Regions from separate parts of the Rossellomorea sp. ABR4_012 genome, predicted to be linked through region 1. Evidence: riboswitches for the same ligand, from Rfam matches in the RefSeq annotation. Region 1 holds a riboswitch; the other holds the start of a gene.

Region 1 (5,184 bases):
GCTCCGGTCATCGTCCTGAATAAAAATGTCCTGCTTCCGGTTTCCCCGGCAGTATACATGGTAGGTTCCCGGTGTCCATTCTCGGGCCCGTCTTGGCATTGAATCACTCCTATCGTGAATTTGTGAATTTTTCAAAAATCTTCTTACAGTTATCTATTCGACAACAATCATCAAAAACCTGCCTGGATGCATACAATTTCAAAGATCCACCCTGCACTGCGTTAAAGCAGTGAGGGACGGGCCTTTAAATATGATTCTACCTTTTCTCTTTCTTCCCTGTGTATACAATCCGCTCGTTTTCTTGAATGAAACAGGTAAGTTTATTAGTATGGGTGGGTTCATGATGAGGGTCGATAGTATATAGTTCGTAAAAATTTTTGTCGTTTTCTTTTTTGTTGGAAAAGAAGTGCACCCGTTTTTTTCCGTAGTCCCCTGCCCGGAAGTAACTTTTCTTTTTCTTCGTTACGTGAAAACTTATCTTGCTGGAAGCAAAGTCATTTCGGTTCCAACTCTTTTCTTTCCTATCAATTGTTGCTGCATTTCCATCACTGTTTCTCGTACTTCCTTGTCTCTGCTCTTTCATTCTTTTCTCCACCCTTCCTCCTTTTACAACAACAAATGACAATATTTTACTTTTTTATCATACTACTGATTAACGGAATTTGGTACAGTTAATTTTTTTAACAACAAATTGAAAAGTACATTAACTTTTCAATTCGTCGAATAATCCAGATACCGAAGTTAAAAAGATTATCTTGAAGGAAAAAGGGATAGTCGGTGAAACGTATGGAATTGGAATTACACGAAGAATTACAGCGGTACCGAAAAGAAGTACTCGATTTGTCTCAGGGAGAAGCTGCAGAGCGGCTGAACATCGGATCAAGCAGTCTGTCGAATTATGAACGCGGCAAGAGGGAAATACCTTCAAAGATGCTGCGCAGATTTAAAGAAGTGTATAAAATCCCTACGGAAGAAATGAACCGGATCATTTATGGAGAAAAAGCAGATGGGTACACCCCTGACCCCATGGTCTTGAGGGAATCATTCGAAGATGAGGAAACAGCTGCAATCATCCAAATGCTGAATGATCACCCTAAATTAAAGCGCACATTAGCTTCTCTCACCTATCAAACAGAAAAGCGAAAAGAAAAATTCGCCAGCCAGGCAAGCTCCCTCTACAACTACGCTCAGGATTGGTGATGAATTGTAGGGACGGGCCTTTAGCTCGCTAAAGGCCCGTCCCTCGTTACTTTAACGTGAAAAAGCACTCTAAAACAATTTGTTTTAGAGTGCTTTTTCATTTTGTAATGTATATTCACTTTGAAGTTCTTGTTTTAGCCAATTTAACATTTTATTTGCATCCATGTTTCCCTGCTGTCCTTTGTCGAATGCTTTTTGCATGACAGAGAGAACATGCTGCTCTTTGCTGACTTTCTTGCTCAAAAAGACAACCTCCTACAATTAAAAACAGTTTCTACTACTTTATTACACTAGTTGTCGAAAGTTCAAACATCAATTAATAGATATATTACCAGATTTATACACATAACAAAAGGAATACTTTTAAGAATAATGACTTTTTTCCTATTTTTATCTTTTATGTTTATTCCGATATAGAGGAGGGAAAATGATACACTATATTGTAAGGTTCTGACTAAAGGCAAAATCATCGAAAGGTGATGACGCAAAGCTATAGGGGCTATCCAACGCCAGCCAGCTACCAAAACCAAGGAGTGATAAATTTGTCGTTTTTAACACCAGAAGAGATAATGATTAAAAAGAAAAAAAGAAAAATTATGATGTACATAGGAATTTTCACCGTAACTGGTATCGTAATAGCAGGAACCACACTTCTCACATATGGTTTCTAAAAAAGGCGTCTTTTGACGCTTTTTTTTATTGGTTTCTTCTATTATTCTACAATATATGGAAAAGTTCTCGTTTTTTCGATAGAATATTAGATGCAGCCTATACTACTTGGAGGAAACCGCTATGCTAAAAGAAATAAATATATTTAAGGGACTAAAAAGCCCTTCTTTCTTTTTCTATGACCTGTCAACCACGGAAAATCCAAAGGGGTACCTAAAGAACATATTTCGTATGATTCTGTTATCCGCCTTAACTTTTGGTTTGATTTCCTCTTTCGGTATAGGAATGGATCCACTTTCAAAAGAGTTGAACAAACTTACCCCTGCTTTACTTGAATTAGAGAAGTTCCTGTTTTTCGCAGGAAGGATCCTTAACGGGATATTCTATTCCATCATTATTATATTTATTCCAAGTATCATTTTCTGGACGATTTCCGAGAAAGGTGAATACCGAAAACTCGTCATTGTTCAAGGATTAGTACTGCTTATCTTATTACTTGAGAGATTGACCTACATCCCATTATCTCTATTCTTCTCACTGGATTGGTTTTCGTCTCCACTATCACTCGGAGTCATCGCCCAGTACATAACAGCGAAACCTTGGGTCATTTATTTCTTAGGCAGCTTTTCCTTATTTAAAATCTGGATTTTCTACATCCAATACAAAGGGCTTAAACGTCTTACCGAACAAAAAAACTGGCTGATTTGGACAGTCATCTTACTAACGAATCTATTCTTCTGGGCCATCACTGCATTTTTAGCCTATATCGATTTTTCAACATTAATTTAACGTCTAAAGGCTGGGATCATTTATGAATAAACGAAAACTATTATACACCGGTCTCTCTTTGTCTCTCCTATTTGTAGGGACGAATGCTTATCTAATTGAAAAAGCAAAGAGCAAAGTCGACCGGGAAGTCCGGATTGAAGAGTGGGACGCATTCGATAAAGACGACTTACAAAAAGAGCTCTCTAAATCCGGTGTCGCCACATCTGCAGAAGAAACCTACCTTTATTTCAACGATGAATTCGGCTCCTTCAAGAAGTTCCTCGTTAAAGAAGGCGACGAAGTGAAATCAGGAACGCCTCTATATGAGTACGAAGTCACTGATTTTACAGGGCAGAAAGACGTCCTCGAATCAGAAGTCGACCAGCTCGAAGATGAAATCGACAGCATCGAAGACAATATCTCGGATTTGGAACGGCTCGAGAACTCACTCCCTTCTTCTTATGATGAAGAGGAGATGCCGCTCGAAGCAAGTGCCCTTGAAACAGAATATGACATTAAGAAGGAAATCGCCTCTCGGGAACTTGAAATTGACCGACTGGAAAATCAAATCGACAGCCTAGAGCGTCAAATTTCAGACCTTCAATCATATGAAACGACACTGACAGTCGAAAGCAGCGGGGATGGTATCGTCAAAAACCTTTCCCACTCTGTCCAGAATCCATTGATCACAATCGCTTCTGAAGCTACGGTGATTACGACTGACTTAACGGAAAAAGAAATCATGGACGTTGAAGAAAACATGAACGCAAAAGTACAGTCCGAAGTAGAGAAGAAAACTCAAAAAGGGATTGTTACTGATGTCTCTTCCCTTCCTAAAAGAGATCCTCACATAGAAACGGACAGCATGTATCCGATAAAAATTCAGCTTGAGGACGAAGACAACAAACTGCTGCCTGGCCACCATGTACTAGTGTCAGTGATCACCGATGAAGTAAAGAACACTCTGGTCGTACCGGTGACGGCTGTTGAAAAATCAGGCTCAAAAAAACATGTCTGGGTGCTGACGGATAAAGGTGTAGTGAAAAAGAAAACCGTTGAAACCGGACTGCAGGTAGACGGCAAGGTGCAAATCAAATCCGGCGTAAAAGCCGGCGAATATTTCATCGTAAACCCTGATGAAATCCCTGCTTTGAGAAATGGCGCTTCATTCATTACCGCTCTCGATTGGGATAAAATCAAGTTGAGAGATTTGAAGAAAATGGACCGGCCGACTGTTTTGGAAAATCTGTTGTTAGGAATATTAGAAAGAAAATAATGTTTCGAGGAGACCCGCCCTGATTTGGAGCGGGTCTCTTTTATACATAGTCTCTTTATGAGTGTTGATACTAAGTGTATCTGACACTCATTTAAAGGAGACGATTCCATGAAAACCTTCAAATCTGCACTCATTGTCATCATCCTTCTGTCCCTGCTTGCATTCTCTTTCCCTTCCACCTGCGGATTTGCCGCCACCCCTCCCAAGAAAAATGTCATCTTCATGATCATGGACGGCACAAATTCCGATATCGTCACACTTTCAAGATGGTATAAAGGTTCCGGACTCAACCTTGATAAAATCCTTGTCGGAGGCGTACGAACCTATTCCGGGGAATCTGCCATCACGGATTCTGCGGCTGCAGGAACCGCAATGTCGATCGGGGAGAAAACAAAGGCGGACTATATCGGCATGAACGCTGACGGTAAACCGGTTCTGACCGTGTTGGAGGCAGCCAAGCTGTCCGGCTATGCAGGGGGAATCGTGGCGACCTCCCCTGTTCAGCACGCAACTCCTGCTGCCTTCACTGCCCATGTGCTGAACCGCGATGAATTCGGGGACATCGGTGAACAGCAGGTCTACCAGAACCTCGACGTCATCCTCGGCGGCGGTGCTGCCTGGCTCAAACCAAAATCCAAAAACTCAGTCAAAAATGACGACGGCATGCTCAAAACCAAACAAATCTCCCGCGAAGACGGCGAAAACCTTGTTACTAAGATAAAATCCAACCCCCTTTACTCCTTCACCGCAACGAGGGACGGGCTTTCAAAAAGTCTTGGAGCCGATAAGCTGTGGGGGGCGTTTGCCGAGGAGGATCTGGCTTATGATTTTGACCGAAAGGCGCTGAAGCCGGATGAACCGACGCTTGCTGAGATGACGAAGGCGGCAATTGAACGATTATCAGTTAATGAGAAAGGTTTTTTTCTGATGGTGGAAGGCAGCAAGGTGGATTGGGCGGCGCATAAGAATGATCCTGTCGGGATGATCAGTGAGGTGTTGAGCTTTGACCTGGCCGTAGGTGAAGCGTTGGAATATGCGGAGCGAGATGGAAATACCATGGTCGTTGCGGTTACGGATCACGGGAACAGCGGGTTGACCCTTGGTAATCGAGATACTGATAAAACGTATAAGAATCAGCCTATTGAAACATTCATAGAACCGTTGAAAAAAGCCGAATTTACGGTGAAGGGTGCTACTTCCCAATTGAAGGATGACCATTCGAATTTGAAAGATGTGCTGCAGTCTTACGGGCTGTCTGGATTGAGCAAGAA
Region 2 (5,184 bases), 300 kb from region 1:
GGATCGAAGACAGCGTCAGCCCTACACAAGGCGACCACCCGCTCGCAAAGGCCATTCCAAGCAGGACCGACCCAAATGCTGTTCCTTTCTTCTTCGTTTCAAACTGCTTTCCGCCCTTCATCAGAAACGAAAACGAAATCCAGCCCATCATCTGCAAACCAAACACGATGATCAGAATCCCTGCGATTTGCTCTATGTACATGCGATACTCGGAGAACAACCCGCCGAGAAAGCTCGCCGATGCCCCCATTAAAATAAAGATAAACGAAAACCCTGCAATGAAGCCAAACGAAAGGGTAAGCACGATTCGTCTATCTACTTGGATCCGGCCGCCTTCAGCCTGCCCGCCGGTCAAATGACTTACATACGCCGGCAGCAGCGGAAACACACACGGCGAGAAAAACGACAGCGCCCCCGCAGCCAGGGCAAACCATATTGATACCTCTGCCATACATTGTTCACTCCTTTATACCAATAGTATGGCGGGGGAATGTTAATTTTTTGTTAAGGGGTGGGGATTTTTTGTTTGGGGGGTGGTATTGATGGGGATAGTTTTGGATTTTGGGGTGCCTGGTACGATTCGGTATTTTGAGCCAGGCTCATTTTTGCCGAATTGAGCCTGGCTCAGATTTTTGCACCTGTTACAGTTGATCTTACTTTTTCTGGTGGTGTGAACCTGGTACAGTTTTACTACCATGAACGGTGCCTGGCATAATTCGGACGATTTGAGCCAGGCACAAACACCTGGCACCAACAATTCAACCCTCTCATCCCTTACGCACAACAATATAATAAACAGCCGGATGCAGATGTCCTACTGTCGTCTCGTAACCGGCTGTCCCCAGCTGATGTGCCAGCTCTTCTGAAGGAATCCGTTCTTCAAGCGGAGGTCCCATTTCCGATTCCACCGCTTCCCAGTCAAGGATGAGCCATAGGCCGTCGTCTTTCAGCATGTCATTTAAATCTTGAAATACTTTGGTCAGATTCGGCACTTCATGCAGGACGAATGCAGATACAATCTTGTCCAGGGTGTTCTTGTTAAAACTTAAGTATTCCAATGAGGATTTTTCATACTCAATATTGGTTACATTCGCTTCTTTTGCACGGTGCTGCAGATATTCGAGCATCTCTTGCTGAAGGTCGACAGCATGTACCTTGGTATCTACCGACTTTGCAATTGGAAGTGTCAGGTAGCCGTTTCCGCATCCGAGATCGGCGACGAGGTCATCTTTATTCAGTTGAAGAAGCTCGAGTACTTTGTCCACCGGCACCATTTTCTTCCGCTTTGGGTCGAGCAGTTTTGATGCTTTGTGGTGTTCAAAAAGGTGGCCGTGTCCTTGCATGGTTGGTCCCTCCGTTTTATTGGTTAGTTTTTTTAAGTAACGACGTCTGTTGAGGCAGACTATCGACGAATGATTGTTTTTAAACTATTCTCTTCACTTTTACTGATATATAGACCATTTAAACAATAGTCGCTACATGTATCTGTACTAAGATACCCTCTTATGTATGTAAGTATGATGCTTTTCTTGCCACCTATCAAGTAGAATGACTTTGACGCAGTATCAGATTTGGTATTTTAGAACTATTACTTTATCTTCATTTACGATTAACAGTATAGAACAAGTAGTGGAAATGAAAGTAAGGTGGATTTCTTTTTGACAGGGTTCTGTTGAAAAAGGCAAACTTCCTGAAAAGGAAGGACGCAAAGCTTCGGGTCTAAGGGGGACAATGGACTGCCGCTAGGATAGCCGGGCCGCCAACAAAGGATAAAGGGGAAATCATAATGACTTTTGAAGAACTGCAAACGATTAAACGTCATATATGCAGGTTAAATGCATTGATTGAATTACGAAGCGATGAACAAAAGCATGCAGGAGAGTATATCCAGCTCATACGCTCTTTTTTACGAATTCAGCCTAAAGAAGCTTACTTGCCAATGATGGAAGTGATGACGGTGATCAAATATCAAAAGCCTACTATCTTCCAATTATTGAAGCACCAGGGTCAAAGGGACCCTCATTTTGAGTTCCTTACAAACATAACAATGGATATCCGTACAGCTGAAAAGAACCTGGAACAGTGGCTGTCAATGTCTGCATAATTGAGGATTGATCTTACCGAAGAATCTATATAAATAACAAAAAACCGGCAGTCAAAAGAAGAAGACATCCGGTTTTTATTATATAATCGCTCTCTCATCTGAACTGGCTTGTTGTGAACCCTTTAGTGCTTCTAAAATAAGCACCAAGTAAAATCCCGTGTTTCCGCCTCTGCGGTCAATCAGCTGGATATCGTCTACGATTTTCTTAACCTCTTCAAAGCCCAGCCTGCTTAACACCATATCGCTGATCTCTTCCGCTGTGTAGGAGCTGAAATTCTTTAAAGAGGAACGATTTCTCCTGCAAAAACTTCTCAATTGTCTTCTGACGTCAGAAATATATACTTGTTCCATCCTCTTATCTCCTTTCTTAATTCAGAACTACCTTGCCTGCCTGCAGTGACGCTGGGATCAAACCAATAAAAATGCCCGCCAAAAAGAATGGCGGGCAATAAATGAAGCTGACAAACGGCGACAGCGTTCATTTATCTTCCAATCCTTTTCGGTAACCCGGCGGTCATAGTTTTATGAAAACGTTAGATCCGTGGCTTTGCGTCCTAATCTTTCGAATTAGTTTGCCGTTATCGAAGGTTGATTTATAGTTCAAATGATACATATTATATTTCCTTAATAATACTATAGTACCAATAATTATCAGGATTTAAAAGAGTTTTGGTGTAAATATTTTCTTTTTCGACATTAATTTCATTATACATTATAACGTATGATTTGTAAGGGTCAGGAAGTATTCTTTTATGAATATTAAAGAATAGAAAAAGAAAAATTTTCTACACTTTTATCCAAAAAAATCCTGCCATAAACATATGGCAGGATTTTTTATAGAATACTATTCTATTAGAAATTAATATATTGGCGTGGGTTTACAGAGTTGGATTTCGATGCATTCCAAGAACCTGCATGAAGTTCAAAGTGTAAATGCTGTCCGAAGGAATAACCTGTGTTACCCATGTAACCGATTTGCTGTCCTTTATCTACAGGCTGGCCGCTGCTTACTGATGAAGAAGCCATATGCGCATACACTGTAGTGAAGGTTTTTCCGTTGATTGAGTGAGTGATGTACACAACGTTACCGTAGCTGGAGCTGTATTGGCTCTTGATGACATATCCGTCAGCTGCTGCAACGATCGGCACACTTCCGCGGGCAGCGACATCGATACCATAGTGGTAACGAGCTTTCCCGTTAAGAGTATCCCATCCATACTCAGTTGTAATCGTACCTGATGCAGGACTTGTCCAAGTCCCTGAGCTTACAGGTGTGCTTGGTGCCGGTGCAGAAGAACCTCCGCCACTGCTTGCAGATTGTGCTGCTGCGCGTTTCGCAGCCTCTGCTTCAGCTTGTCTCTTCTTCTCAAGTTCACGCTGGCGGGCAAGTTCTGCTAAACGTGCCTGCTCTGCCTGGATTTCTCCGCCGATTTGCTGTTCCATTTTAGCCAGTTCATTAGATTCTTTTTCCAGGTCCGCTTTCTCAACTTTAAGGGAAGCCTGCTGTTTTTCAAGCTGCTTGAATAGTTCTGCTTTTTGTGCTTTTTCGCTGTTTAAGTCTTGCTTTAATGTTTCCAGACTTGCTTTATCATTTTCTAATTGAGCTAGTTTACCTTCAACTTCTTGTTTCTTTTTCTCTAGTTCTTCCTGGTCTCTCTTTTGCTCGTCCATGATCTTTTTATCTGCACTCACAATTGTGTTTACTGCAGTGACCCGGTTGATGAAGTCGCTGAAGCTGTCCGCACCAAGAAGGACATCAAGATAATTTGCAGAGCCGCCTTTTTCCTGAATCGCACGTGCACGTTCTTTTAAAAGTTCATTACGCTCTTTGATTTTTTCTTCCAATGCTTTGATTTCTTCTTTAAGCTTATTGATTTCTGCATTTGTCTCATCAATTTCTTTCGCTTTTTCTGCGATTTTGTTTTCGGTATCTTTTATTTTTGCGTCAAATTCTGCAATTTTCGCTTTAATTTCTTGCTGTCTACTGATGTTTGCATTGATTTCTGATTCTTTCTTATCGATTTCACCGTTGATTTTATCTTTTTTAGAGGAAACCTCATCTTGTTTCTTTTTTAGATCCTCTACAGAGGTAGCGTTAGCCGGTGTTCCCACTGCTGGAAAACTCCCGATTGTTAATGCTGCTGCAATAGCTAATGACATAAAATACTTCTTGTTCAAGCGGCATGCTCCTTTCAGCTTCTATCAACCTATCAATTTTAGACTCTCAAGAATTTACGTACAGACATGAAGCTTCCCCAAGCGCCGATCAAGCATCCCATTAATAGGATCAAGCCGTTTACTTGGTAGATGAATGGGGTAAAGTCCAATATCTGTATAAAATGATTTTGAAGTTTTGGTTTTATAAAGTCGTAAGCATAGTAATAACCTGTTGTAACAAGAGCGATCGGGATAATAGAACCTAAAACACCAAGCCATAGCCCTTCTAACACGAATGGCCAGCGGACGAACCAGTTGGTTGCACCCACGAGTTTCATTATCTCGATTTCCCTTCTTCTAGCGACAATCGTTATCTTAATTGTATTTGATATGAGGAACATCGCTGTAAACAATAGTCCGATGATCAGTACCAATCCGACGTTTCGACTCATTTCAAGGATATTGAATAACTTCTCGATCTTCGCTTCCCCGTACAACGCTTCGTTAACATTTTCATACTTGTTAATCTGAGCGGCAATTTTCCCGGTGTCGCGAGGATCTTTCGCTTTTACAATAAATACATCATATAGCGGGTTATCTTGCTCGAATAATCTAAAGTCGTCACCGAGATCTTTTACCAGATTCTGAAGTTCTTCTTCTTTGGAAGAATAATCGACGGATTCGACTTCACTTATTTTATTTATCTTTTCTTCAATGACTTTAGCTTCTTCTTCTTTCGTGCCAACTTCGAGAAGCACGCGAATTTCAACATCTTTCTCTATATCGGTTGCCACCTTGTTCATGTTTAACATCAGGACGATGAAAACACCAACAAGTAATAATGTGACGGTTACTGCACTGACGGATGCGAAGGTCATCCAGCCGTTACGGCCGATGCTCTTAAAACTTTCCCTTACGTGTCG

Evidence for each region. Region 1 has a riboswitch for cyclic di-GMP ahead of ACXAFV_RS03145 (hypothetical protein). Riboswitches for the same ligand answer to the same signal wherever they lie in the genome.
Region 2: another riboswitch for cyclic di-GMP. It lies ahead of ACXAFV_RS04470 (hypothetical protein); the one in region 1 lies ahead of ACXAFV_RS03145 (hypothetical protein).

The regions. Positions count from the first base shown of each region.
Region 1 covers NZ_JBSWVK010000001.1:607,997-613,180, reverse strand. The annotation lists gene ACXAFV_RS03165 (transposase) at 1-99, opposite strand, end outside; gene ACXAFV_RS03160 (hypothetical protein) at 257-583, opposite strand; gene ACXAFV_RS03155 (helix-turn-helix domain-containing protein) at 787-1,200, shown strand; gene ACXAFV_RS03150 (YwzD family small protein) at 1,285-1,443, opposite strand; cyclic di-GMP riboswitch class I at 1,650-1,725, shown strand; gene ACXAFV_RS03145 (hypothetical protein) at 1,993-2,658, shown strand; gene ACXAFV_RS03140 (efflux RND transporter periplasmic adaptor subunit) at 2,681-3,913, shown strand; gene ACXAFV_RS03135 (alkaline phosphatase) at 4,022-5,184, shown strand, end outside.
Region 2 covers NZ_JBSWVK010000001.1:903,156-908,339, reverse strand. The annotation lists gene ACXAFV_RS04480 (cytochrome c biogenesis CcdA family protein) at 1-451, opposite strand, end outside; gene ACXAFV_RS04475 (class I SAM-dependent methyltransferase) at 768-1,343, opposite strand; cyclic di-GMP riboswitch class I at 1,671-1,764, shown strand; gene ACXAFV_RS04470 (hypothetical protein) at 1,787-2,104, shown strand; gene ACXAFV_RS04465 (hypothetical protein) at 2,183-2,455, opposite strand; cyclic di-GMP riboswitch class I at 2,603-2,691, opposite strand; gene ACXAFV_RS04460 (murein hydrolase activator EnvC family protein) at 2,957-4,282, opposite strand; gene ftsX (permease-like cell division protein FtsX) at 4,321-5,184, opposite strand, start outside.